DNA from 2 places in the Staphylococcus sp. IVB6181 genome. Region 2 is predicted to be linked to the other one. Evidence: riboswitches for the same ligand, from Rfam matches in the RefSeq annotation. Region 2 holds a riboswitch; the other holds the start of a gene.

Region 1 (6,090 bases), 1.3 Mb from region 2:
TATTCAAAATGGCCGCCGATATACAAATCCGATTGGTCTTTATTTGAAATGAAATCAACACCCGTATACGGACTGTAAGTAATAACATCTAAGTCCGCTTCTTCCATCAATTCAGCAGGATCCATATAAGAACTCCTAGATTGCGGAATAATATACTCTGGAATTTCAAACAACGCAGGATGCGCCTGTAAGATTTGATAACGATAAATCCCAGTCAGTTTTTCATTAAACATCCGTTTATGAATGCCGTAACGGTAGTTCAACGCAAACTGTGCGCCCCAGCATATAAATAAACGCTGTTTGACATGGGTATTCGACCAATCGTAAATCTCTTTGAGTTCCTCTATATAATCTACAGCAGAAAAATCAAGATGTTCTACAGGTGCACCTGTCATTATAAAACCATCATAATAATTATCTTTAATCTCATCAAATTCCTTATAATACTGCTCAGCATGTCGATTCGAAGAAGATTTAGGTTGATGAGTAACCGGATAGATAAAGTCGACATTAATGTCGTGACACGTCTGCCCAAGCAATCTTAACAACTGTCTTTCAGCATCTTGTTTCATAGGCATAAGGTTAACAATCAATAAATTCAAACCATTAGTTATCCGTTTATCTTCAAAATCGATGTGTTCCTGCTTTAATACAGGCAGAATAGGAATTCCATCAGTAAAGAGCATCTTAAATCGCGTCTAATCCTTTTTCTAAGTCATTGATGATGTCATCAATATGTTCAAGTCCAATAGATACACGGATAGTTTCAGGTGTAATACCTGCTTTTAATTGATCCTCTTCATTTAATTGCGCATGTGTTGTTGAAGCTGGGTGAATGACTAATGATTTCGCATCCCCAACGTTCGCAAGTAAAGAGAATAATTCTAATGATTCGATAAATTTAATACCTGCTTCATAGCCGCCTTTAACGCCGAATGTAAAGATTGAGCTTGCGCCTTTTGGAAGGTATTTTTGTTTTAAGTCGTAATATTCGCTTGAAGGCAAGCCTGCATATTTAACCCATTCTACTTTTTCGTGGCCTTCTAAGAATTTCGCTACTTTTTCTGCGTTTTCAACATGACGTTCTACTCTTAATGATAATGTTTCTAAACCTTGCAATAATAAGAAAGCATTAAACGGAGATAACGCTGCACCTGTATCGCGAAGTAAAGTTGTTCTGATTTTGAAAGCTAATGCAGCTGGGCCGAAAGCTTCAGTGAATACTAAATCATGGTAAGAAGGATCAGGCTCAGTTAAACCAGGGAATTTGTCATTTTGTGTCCAGTCGAAGTTACCGCCGTCTACAACGACACCGCCCATAGAAGTACCATGACCGCCGATAAATTTAGTTGCAGAATGCACCACAATGTTTGCACCGTATTTAATCGGATTGATTAAGTATGGAGAAGCGAATGTGTTATCTACGATTAATGGAATACCTGCTTCATGTGCAATATCAGCTAATTTTTCAATGTCTTCAACGTTACCTTCAGGGTTCCCTACAGTTTCAATGTATAACGCTTTTGTATTATCTTTGATTGCGTTTTTCACTTCATCAAAGTTTTTGCTGTCAACGATAGAAACATCGATACCGAATTTAGGTAAAGTATGTGCAAATAATGTATGTGTACCGCCGTATAAAGTAGAGCTTGCTACGATGTGGTCGCCAGCATCTGCTACAGTTTGAATTGCATAAGTAATCGCAGCCATACCTGATGCTACCGCAATCCCTGCAACCCCGCCTTCAAGTTCAGCAACACGTGTTTCAAATACTGCTACAGTAGGGTTAGTTAAACGAGAATAGATATTACCAAGTTCTTTTAAACCAAATAAGTTAGCTGCGTGTTGTGTATCGTCAAATGTAAATGAAGTCGTTTGATAAATCGGTACCGCTCTCGAATGCGAAGATTGATCTACCTCTTGTCCTGCGTGTAATTGCAACGTTTCGAATTTAAAATCATTTGTCATGTTCATTTCCTCCTTGAATATATAAAAAATGAGCCTACCTGAAAAAGATAGACTCGCTGGGCTTATCTTTCAGGTCTTCACCTGCTGGAATTAGCACCTAACTTAAATAGGTTGCCTGGTATCGTTGGGCCAGTCCCTCCACCATTCTGGATAAGTTTTATTAATTTATTCAGTAGTATAGAACTAATACAGCGTAATGTCAATAGACTATTCTTATTTTTCTGAATTTTGGCTTTAGAAATAATATTTCGTCAACAAAATTTACATGCATGTAAAAAAGCTGAGACAACGAATACGCTGCCTCAGCCTTGAATACAGTTATACAATTAATGTTTGGAGCGAATTACCCATAAAACTTTGTACATTCCTTGCCATAACGAACTATGACGCGAATATACTAAAAAGCGCGGTTCCCAATTCGGTTTGAATTTCTCTTTATATCTTCTTAAACCGCTGAAACGATACAATGTATTAAAGTTATCAAATACTTTTCCTGCTAAACGTTCATTCCAATACGAGTATTCATTTTGACCCACATTAGATAAAGTCGCCATACCCATATTAAAAGCTTGATACCCCTGTTCCTTGCTCCACAGTAGCATATGCAGATATAACGCATCCATCAGCGGTAAATCTACTTCCGGCAGCCAGCGGATCAAATCGACAGAAATAGCTTCATCATTATGAATCGGCATTAAGCTGCAAAAAGCAATAATTCGACCGTCCGCCTCTCTTAAAATACCGACGGGTGCCTTCTCTAAATAATCATGTGTAAAACGCCCGACTGAAAAATGCATTTCATTTTTGCCGTCCAGCCACGCATCACTGACTTGTTCTAACGCTTTCAGCAAATCTTGATTAAACGGCGGTTCGATAATTTCAAAACTGATGTTTTGTTCTTCGACTTTATTTAACGTAGCACGAAAACCTCTGCGTTTTTTGCCTGAAGTTGTAAACGTGCTTAAATCGATGACCGCTTCTTCCCCAAGCTTAAAGAACTGGTTCCCGAAATCATGATACAGCGGCATATAACGGTCTGTAGCTTGATAGAAAATAATTTCATACCCAACGTATCGGGCGTAATGATACAACGCTTCTAACAAGGCGTTAAAGCGGTTTTTATTACCAATCGGATCACCTAGCACAACTAAGCAATTGGCTTTCAGACGATACATAATAAAAGCCTCTTCTGATTCATCCATAAACACTTGTTTATCTCCGCTATGCAGCAAATGACTTAAATAGTTGCCGCCGTATTGTTCGATAATCGCTTCGCATTGTGCAATATCATTATCAGGTTTCACTTTTTTATATGCTTGTTCAAACAGCCATACGATAAATGTCACAATAACAATCACTGCTAAAATCGTCAGCCATAAATAATAGCGCAGCATCGAGTTGTCGACCTCAATGCGGTACGCATCGACTGCTTCTAATACAAAAGCAATGACAAAATGATTCAACGTTAACATCACAACCGAAATAATCAGCATTGACATCAAGTGGCGCAAACGAATCGGACGTTTGAGCACTTGTGCTTTTAAGAACGCATAAACCAATAAACCAAAGACAATGATCAGCCATGTAATTAATAAAAACGACGTATTGGTATAAACCGTAATCATAAAAATTAAAATAACAGAAATCATCGCAAATAAAATCGCACGTCGGCTTTGTTTGAAAATACCGCGTACATTCAGCATTAAAATCAAACATGCACTAGTATGAATCGTTACCACAATATAATAAAACATGTGATTCGGGTCATAGAGTCCGTCATAAATGATACTGACATTGTTTAATAAGAACATCATACTTGTAAACATAACGAGTACTGCTAAAGACAATGACGGAATCTTTTGCGTGATCATCTTTTGATAAGAAAACAAGAACGATGTCACTTCTTTTGCAGGGGTATAATATTTCGATTGTTCAAGGTAGCGTTTGGCTGAAGTCCCGAATTCAAACATTGATAAAATCAACGCAATGACAACCGGTACAATATAATAAGCGAAACGATACAGCATCAAGGCTAAAACAATCTTTTCTTCCGGCAGATTCAAATGTTTCAAACCGACTAATATCACGACATCAAATGCACCAAAGCCCCCAGGAATGAAACTGATCAAACCCGCAATTGCTGCAATAATAAAGATGCCGACAAATGAAGTGAATTCCACATTCAAATCAACGATACGCAATGCAAAATACAAAACCATACTCGCAGCAAGCCATTCAATACTTGAAACAATCGTCAAATAGACACCTGTAAAACGATGTGATTGCTGTACTGGCTTTTTAATCGTCACAAATACAAACACAGGCAAGAAGCACGCCACAACATATAACAAGACATGTACCACCGGATAGTCATCCAGCAAATGCTTGGCATTAAAGACATGTGTCACAACTAAAATAGATAATAAACTTAAGCCTGTCAGCATCGACAGCAGCACTAATGAAATATAGTGCAGCAAAGTCTTAGTGTCTTTTGTGTATTGTTTATATACCGATACACGCACACCCGCACCGATAAATCCTCCGAACCCGATAATCGAATTCAAAGCATTGATAATATAGCTGACACGCATGACTTTCATCATCGGCATTTTCAGTTTTAATGTACGTACCATTACCACATCATAAAAACTCAACAGTAAAATGGATAGTCCGCCAACCACAAGCAAGCTTGTCAGTTCCACGCGGTTTAATTTTTCAAAGAGCATAAACAATTTCTTAAAGTTAATAGTTGAGAGTTCTCGATATAACGTCATCACAACTATGATAAAAAGCACTGCCGCAAACACTGCTTTAGCACCTGTGATTAATCTGCTTTTCATTCTTTTCGACATATTTCCACTCGATTCTATTTATTCTGATAGCACAATCAGTCATGAAATCTTTTATAATATATGTAAATATTACCACATATCCTTGTGCATGTGACAAAAAATTAAGGCATCACACCTAACAAAAGTGTCATGCCTTAACCTTGTACTTATTTGATTTCATTGTTCGGATTATCTGCCCATTCTTCGTCTGCCACTTCATACGGACCGGAATCTTGACCGTAGTAGCGGTTGTATCTGCGTTTGTACATTCCGAATAAATGCATAACCAATACTTTGATAACTGCATAACCCGGAATGGCTAAGATAACCCCTACAATACCTAAAAGATTACCTGCACATAACAACACGAAGATAATGGTTAATGGGTGGATTTTCAATGTTTTACCCATAACGTTCGGAGAGATAAAGTGTCCTTCGATAAATTGCACTGCTGTCCATACGACAATCAGTTTGATCAGCATAATCGGCGATGTAATCAATGCCATAATAATAGCAGGAGAAATCGCAATCGTAGGTCCTAAATACGGTACGACACTCGTTACAGCTGCAATACATGCTAAGACTAAACTGTAATCCAAACCGATAATCGAGTAGCCGATAAAGAGCAAGACCCCGATACAAAATGATACAATCATTTGTCCTTGGATATAAGAACCAACTTGCATGCTCATACTTTCAATGATTTCATGAAAATCTTTACGGTATTTCGGCGGAATTGCTTTTGTCGCATTTTCTTTGAAACGGTGGCCGTCTTTTAAGAAGAAGAATAACACGAATGGTGTTGTAACGATAACGACACCGATGTTGACAACCGTATCAATAATCGACATAATTTTCGTTCCGAAATCATCAAAGAAACTTGAAACCATACCCGGTACTTTTTTCGCAATTTTATCTAATTGATCTTGTATCTGCGTATAGAAGTTCGAAACGCCAGGCAAGTTAGACCAGCTTGAAACTTGCGTAACCAGCTCATTGAACTTATCTGTATATCTTGGGAAGTTGTGCGCAAAGCTTTTGATTTGGTCGCTGATGACCGGAATCAATAAATTCACGACTAACGTAATGACTGCAGCCACCAAACAAAACAGAATAATAATCCCCCAAAGTCTTGGGATGTTATAACGTTCCATAAATCGAATAACAGGATCTAATAAGTAAAACAAAATCAATCCTAAAATGACAGGTGCTGCAATTGTGTTGAAGATAATTATAAAAGGCTGGAATATGTATGAGACCTTATCAAAAATAAAAATTGCCACACCAATCA
Region 2 (6,090 bases):
GAAACAACACCAGAAGGTAATACAAAAGTTACATTCTCAGACGGTACAACAGTAACTGTTGAAAAAGGTGCCAAAGGCGATACAGGTGAAGCTGGCGCAACAGGTGCAAACGGTCAATCAATCACTGTTACATCAACAGCTCCGGATGCGGAAGGCAATACAGTAGTCAACTTCAGTGATGGTACTTCAATCACAGTTCCAAAAGGAGCTAAAGGAGACAAAGGAGATACAGGCGCAGCCGGCACAAATGGTAAAGATGGAAAATCAATCACTATTACCGGCACAACGCAAACACCAGAAGGCAACACAGAAGTGACATTTAGTGACGGTACAAAAGTAGTTGTTCCTAAAGGAAACAAAGGAGATAAAGGTGAAGACGGTACATCTGTCACAATCACAAACTCTGAAGTACAACCAGACGGCTCAACTAAAGTTACATTCAGCGATGGTCGAGAAATCACTATCCCTAAAGGTGAAAAAGGCGATAAAGGCGATACTGGTGCAGCAGGTCAAAACGGAACTTCAGTAACAGTAACAAATACAGAAGTTCAACCTGACGGTTCAACGAAAGTAGTCTTCAGTGACGGTAAATCTCTAGTTATCCCTAAAGGTCAAAATGGTGAGGATGGTCAATCTATTACAGTAAGATCAACAGCACCAGATGCGGATGGTAATACAGTTGTGACATTCTCTGATGGCTCAACAATCACTATCCCTAAAGGCGTTAAAGGAGACAAAGGAGATACAGGTGCAGCCGGCACAAATGGTGTGGATGGAAAATCAGTCACTATTACTGGTACAACGCAAACACCAGACGGTAACACAGAAGTAACGTTCAGCGATGGCACAAAAGTAGTCGTTCCTAAAGGAAACAAAGGTGATAAAGGTGAAGACGGTACGTCTGTCACAATCACAAACTCTGAAGTACAACCAGATGGCTCAACTAAAGTGACGTTCAGTGATGGCAGAGAAATCACTATCCCTAAAGGTGAAAAAGGCGATAAAGGTGACGCAGGTGAAAACGGAACTTCAGTAACAGTATCAAGTACAGAAGTTCAACCTGACGGTTCAACAAAAGTAGTCTTCAGCGATGGCAAATCTCTTGTTATTCCAAAAGGTGAAAAAGGTGATGATGGCCAATCAATCACAGTAAGATCAACAGCACCAGACGCTGATGGCAATACAGTTGTAACATTCTCAGATGGTTCACATGCTGTGATTCCTAAAGGAGATAGAGGTGCAGATGGTACTTCAGTAACTATTACAGGAACTGAAACATTACCTAGCGGTGATATCAAAGTTACATTCAGTGATGGTCATGAAATTATCGTTCCAAAAGGTGCGAAAGGCGATGCTGGTCAATCTGTTACAGTCGTAAGACATTCTAAAACTCCTGAAGGCAACACAGTTGTTGATTTCAGTGACGGCAGCAGCATTACTATTCCAAAAGGCGACAAAGGCGATAAAGGTGAAGACGGTACATCTGTAACAGTCAAAGATTCACATCCTGATGCGGATGGCAACACAGTTGTAGAATTCAGCGATGGCAATACTATCACAGTCTTAAAAGGCAAAGATGGCAAAGACGGTAAAGATGGCAAATCAATTACTGTAGTCGGACAAAAAGTTGATCCAAACGGAAACACAATCGTTGTCTTCAGTGACGGTCGTGAAATCACAATTCCAAAAGGCAAAGATGGTGCATCAGTATCTGTAAAAGATTACCACTTTGACCATGATGGCAATACAATTGTTGAGTTCAGCGACGGTAATACAATTACAGTCTTAAGAGGTAACGACGGTCTTGACGGTCGTGATGGCCGCGACGGCAGAGATGGACGTGATGGCAGAAACGCAGTACCGACTCCACCTGCATATATCGTTAATAACTACATTGATGCATATAACACAAATGTAATCATCTTCAGTGATGGTCAACGTGTTGAAATTCCATGCAATGCTTATGGATATCCTGTTGCAATTGTAGGATATAACCATGATGCAATTGGTAATGTGGTATTACAATGTGCAGATAATACAAGAATTATCGTACCTTGTACAAAACCAGTCACACCAAAAGTGTCAATTCCAATGATTCCATTGGTACCAGCACAACCAAGTGTTCCTGTACAACCACAAGTACCTGTAACACCACAAGTACCAGTAACACCGCAAGTACCTGTAACACCACAAATACCGGTGGCACCGCAAGTACCAGTGGCACCGCAAGTATCAGTGGCACCGCAAGTACCGGTGACACCGACAACAAACAGAAATAAAAATGTACCAACAGGTACTGTTGAAACTACTCCAGTACAACCAAAATCTGTTGGACATACACATTACGTGAATGTGGGTCAAAAAGATACGAATAAATTTGCTGGTAAACACCTTGAACATAAAGTGGTTTATCACAATGTAGAACAACCTAAAGCAGCACCAGTACAACAACCAGAAAAATCAGCGCAATCATTACCTGATACAGGTTCTGACGAAACAGCACCATTATTATATGGTTCATTGCTTGCTGGTTTAGGTGCAGCATCAGTACTTGGATCAAAACGTCGTAAAGATGAAGAATAATACTATGATTTGAGTATAAAAGGAATCAGGCTTCGGCCTGGTTCTTTTTTAATAGTGAATGAAAACGCTTTCTTATTTTAGGATTTTTGAATTGAATAAATTTAAGTAACTTTCTGAAAAATAATGTTGACTTTTTCACTCAGTGTTTGTAAGATATGGAATATAAATGAATTGAATATAACTCTTATCCAGAGAGGCGGAGGGACAGGCCCTGTGAAGCCTCGGCAACAGAATTAATGATGATCATTAATAACTGTGCCAATTCCTGCAGTGAGATACTGTGAAGATGAGACGAGCCGATATATTATATCCCGAGGACTTGTTTCATTAGTCCTCGGGATTTTCTTCTTTTGGAATTATCACAAATTAAGAAAAATTCATTCATTTCAAATTATTAGAGGGGGATTTACCTATGATTGAGTTCAAGGATGTCAATAAAACATTCCGTAAACGCTCAACAAAAATTCAAGCTTTAAAAGATGTCAGTTTCACTGTAGAACGACAAGAAATTTTTGGGGTTATCGGGTACAGTGGTGCAGGTAAAAGTACTTTAATCCGACTAGTGAATAAGCTTGAAGATGCAACATCAGGAGACATTATTGTAGATGGTCATAACATTAATCAATATAACAAAAAAGAATTGCGCAAAGTTAAAAAGAATATAGGAATGATTTTCCAGCATTTCAACTTGCTTAATTCTAAAACAGTATTCAATAACGTAGCAATGCCGCTCATCCTTGAAGGCAAGAAGAAGCAATACATACAAGCAAAAGTCGAAGAAATGCTTGATTTCGTAGGGTTAGCTGATAAAGGGTCACAGTATCCTAATGAGCTTTCAGGCGGTCAAAAGCAAAGAGTTGCGATTGCACGTTGCATTAGTGACGGATCCTAAAATCTTGTTATGTGATGAAGCAACAAGTGCGTTAGACCCTGCAACAACGGATTCGATTCTGCATTTGTTAAAACGCGTCAATCAAACATTTGATGTCACAATTTTGTTAATTACACACGAAATGAGTGTGATTCAACAGATTTGCGATAAAGTTGCGGTAATGGAACAAGGCAGTGTTATAGAACTCGGCAGTGTCTTAGATGTTTTCAGCCATCCTAAGACAAAGACAGCTAAGAGCTTCGTCTCAACCGTTATCAGTACAGATATCAGCGATAAAATGATTCATCAATTACCAACTGATGATAATAATTATTTAGATGTCAAAGTGTACTTAGAAGGTTCGCAGCTTGGTCTCTCAGTGATTCAGACATTAATTAAAGATTTCAAGCTGGATGTGAATGTTATCTATGCATCGATGTCAGACATTCAAGATACTTCAGTGGGTTATCTGACATTACGAATTAAAGGTTCAGATGAAGAAAAGCAACGTGCCTTTGATTACTTGAAGCAAAATAATATTGAATTTGAGGAGGTAAAATAACATGCTCGGTTCAACTTTAGATTCTTCTCAATTACTTGAAGCTTTATATCAAACACTGCTAATGGTTTCTATTTCGTTAGTTATCGGTGCATTAATCGGTATTCCATTAGGTGTGTTACTAGTTGTCACAAAGAAAGACGGCATTTGGGAAAATAAAGTAATTTATCATGTTCTTAATCCGGTGATTAACGTACTGCGTTCTGTACCTTTCATCATCTTATTGATTGCGATTGTACCATTCACGAAATTAGTTGTAGGTACATCAATCGGAACAGCAGCTGCAATAGTACCGCTTACTGTTTATGTAGCGCCCTATATTGCAAGACTCGTTGAGAACTCATTGCTTGAAGTGAGTTCAGGTGTGATTGAAGCAGCGAATGCGATGGGAGCATCTCCTATTCAAATTATCCGCTACTTCTTATTACCAGAGGCATTAGGATCATTAATTTTAGCATTAACCACAGCAATTATCGGTTTAATCGGAGCTACTGCGATGGCAGGTGCTGTCGGAGGCGGCGGTATTGGTGACTTAGCTTTAGCTTATGGTTACCAGCGTTTCGATACAATCGTCATTGTGATTACAGTCATTATCTTAGTTATTATGGTTCAGCTGATTCAATCTCTAGGGAATGTATTAGCTAAGAAAATCAGAAGAAATTAATTTAAAAAGGGGCAATTCGTTCAATGAAGAAATTATTAGTACTAGCAATCGCATTTGTCGTTATTCTTGCGGCATGCGGGAAGAAAGATGATAACAAAACAGTTACAGTCGGTGTAGCATCTAACGAAACAAAAGTTTGGGATAAAGTCGCAGAATTAGCGGAAAAAGATGGTATTACAGTAAAAGTAAAACAATTCTCAGATTATAACGTACCGAACAAAGCGCTGAACGATGGGGATATCGATATGAACGCATTCCAACACTTTGCATTCTTAGATCAATATGAAAAAGCTAACAAAGGTACAAAGATTACGCCAATCCGTACAACAGTATTCGCACCATTAGGTATTTACTCTAAAAAAATCAAAGATATTAAAGAACTGAAAGACGGAGCTAAAGTGATTATTCCTAACGACGTATCTAACCAAGCACGTGCGTTAAAACTTTTAGAAAAAGCTGGCTATATCAAACTTTCTAAAGACTTCGGCTTAAAAGGCGGAATCAAAGATATCGTTGAAAATAAGAAAAAATTAGATATTAAAGCAGTAGATGCGCAACAAACAGCACGTGCATTAGACGATGTGGATATTTCAGTTATCAACAATGGTGTAGCAACTAAAGCTGGTTTAGATGCGAAAAAAGATCCAATCTACTTAGAAAGTGATGACGCGAAAGCTTCACAACCATACATCAACATTATCGCTGTTAACTCTAAAGACAAAGATAATAAAACATTGAAAAAAGTTGCGGAACTTTACCACTCTAAAGAAGCACGCAAAGCATTAAAAAAAGAAACAAAAGACGGTGAAATCATCGTTGACTTAAAACAAGATGAAATCAAAAAAATCAGTGATGATTTGAAAAAATAAATTAATCTAGTTTTCTTGAAAGCATACTTAATTTAGGTATGCTTTTTTTTTATCTGGTATCTTATTGATAAAGATATTTTAAAATCTAAAGATTAAAGTAATTAAGGGACAGTAAATGAAAAGGGATATGCAGTATAAACTAAGCCATAGCTAGTTTTAAAGGTCGTAATCTTTATTGAGTGCGACCTTTTTTTAATGTTATAGGGAAATCCCTGATTTTGTATTTAATTTTAATTAATTTTTGAAAAGTATTCAATTCTGAACAACTTTGTTATATGATAGTTAGGTTAATTCTCACAAGAGAACCCCTTTAACACACACTTCGCAAACGACCCTTTTTGTTTGCATTTCACTTTTAACTACACTTTTTATTCACTTTTATATCCATTTTTATGATTTATCTTGCGTTATTTTATCAACTTAATAGGAGCAGCAACTATGGACTGTACATACAATATTTTTACTTCAACTTTTTGTAATTTCGAATTAATGCATAACAGCCAGTACATTACAGTATATTTTGTGATAAGCGGCAGAGCAAAAA

The links. Region 2 has a riboswitch for S-adenosylmethionine ahead of MUA90_RS01545 (methionine ABC transporter ATP-binding protein). Riboswitches for the same ligand answer to the same signal wherever they lie in the genome.
Region 1: another riboswitch for S-adenosylmethionine. It lies ahead of MUA90_RS08065 (O-acetylhomoserine aminocarboxypropyltransferase/cysteine synthase family protein); the one in region 2 lies ahead of MUA90_RS01545 (methionine ABC transporter ATP-binding protein).

Annotation. Positions count from the first base shown of each region.
Region 1 is NZ_CP095096.1:1,644,216-1,650,305, forward strand. Features, by position in the region: gene MUA90_RS08060 (homoserine O-succinyltransferase) at 1-686, opposite strand, end outside; gene MUA90_RS08065 (O-acetylhomoserine aminocarboxypropyltransferase/cysteine synthase family protein) at 688-1,968, opposite strand; SAM riboswitch class I at 2,028-2,125, opposite strand; gene mprF (bifunctional lysylphosphatidylglycerol flippase/synthetase MprF) at 2,295-4,820, opposite strand; gene MUA90_RS08075 (AI-2E family transporter) at 4,967-6,090, opposite strand, start outside.
Region 2 is NZ_CP095096.1:346,620-352,709, forward strand. Features, by position in the region: gene MUA90_RS01540 (LPXTG cell wall anchor domain-containing protein) at 1-2,583, shown strand, start outside; SAM riboswitch class I at 2,765-2,876, shown strand; partial or broken gene MUA90_RS01545 (methionine ABC transporter ATP-binding protein) at 2,996-4,016, shown strand; gene MUA90_RS01550 (methionine ABC transporter permease) at 4,018-4,677, shown strand; gene gmpC (dipeptide ABC transporter glycylmethionine-binding lipoprotein) at 4,701-5,546, shown strand.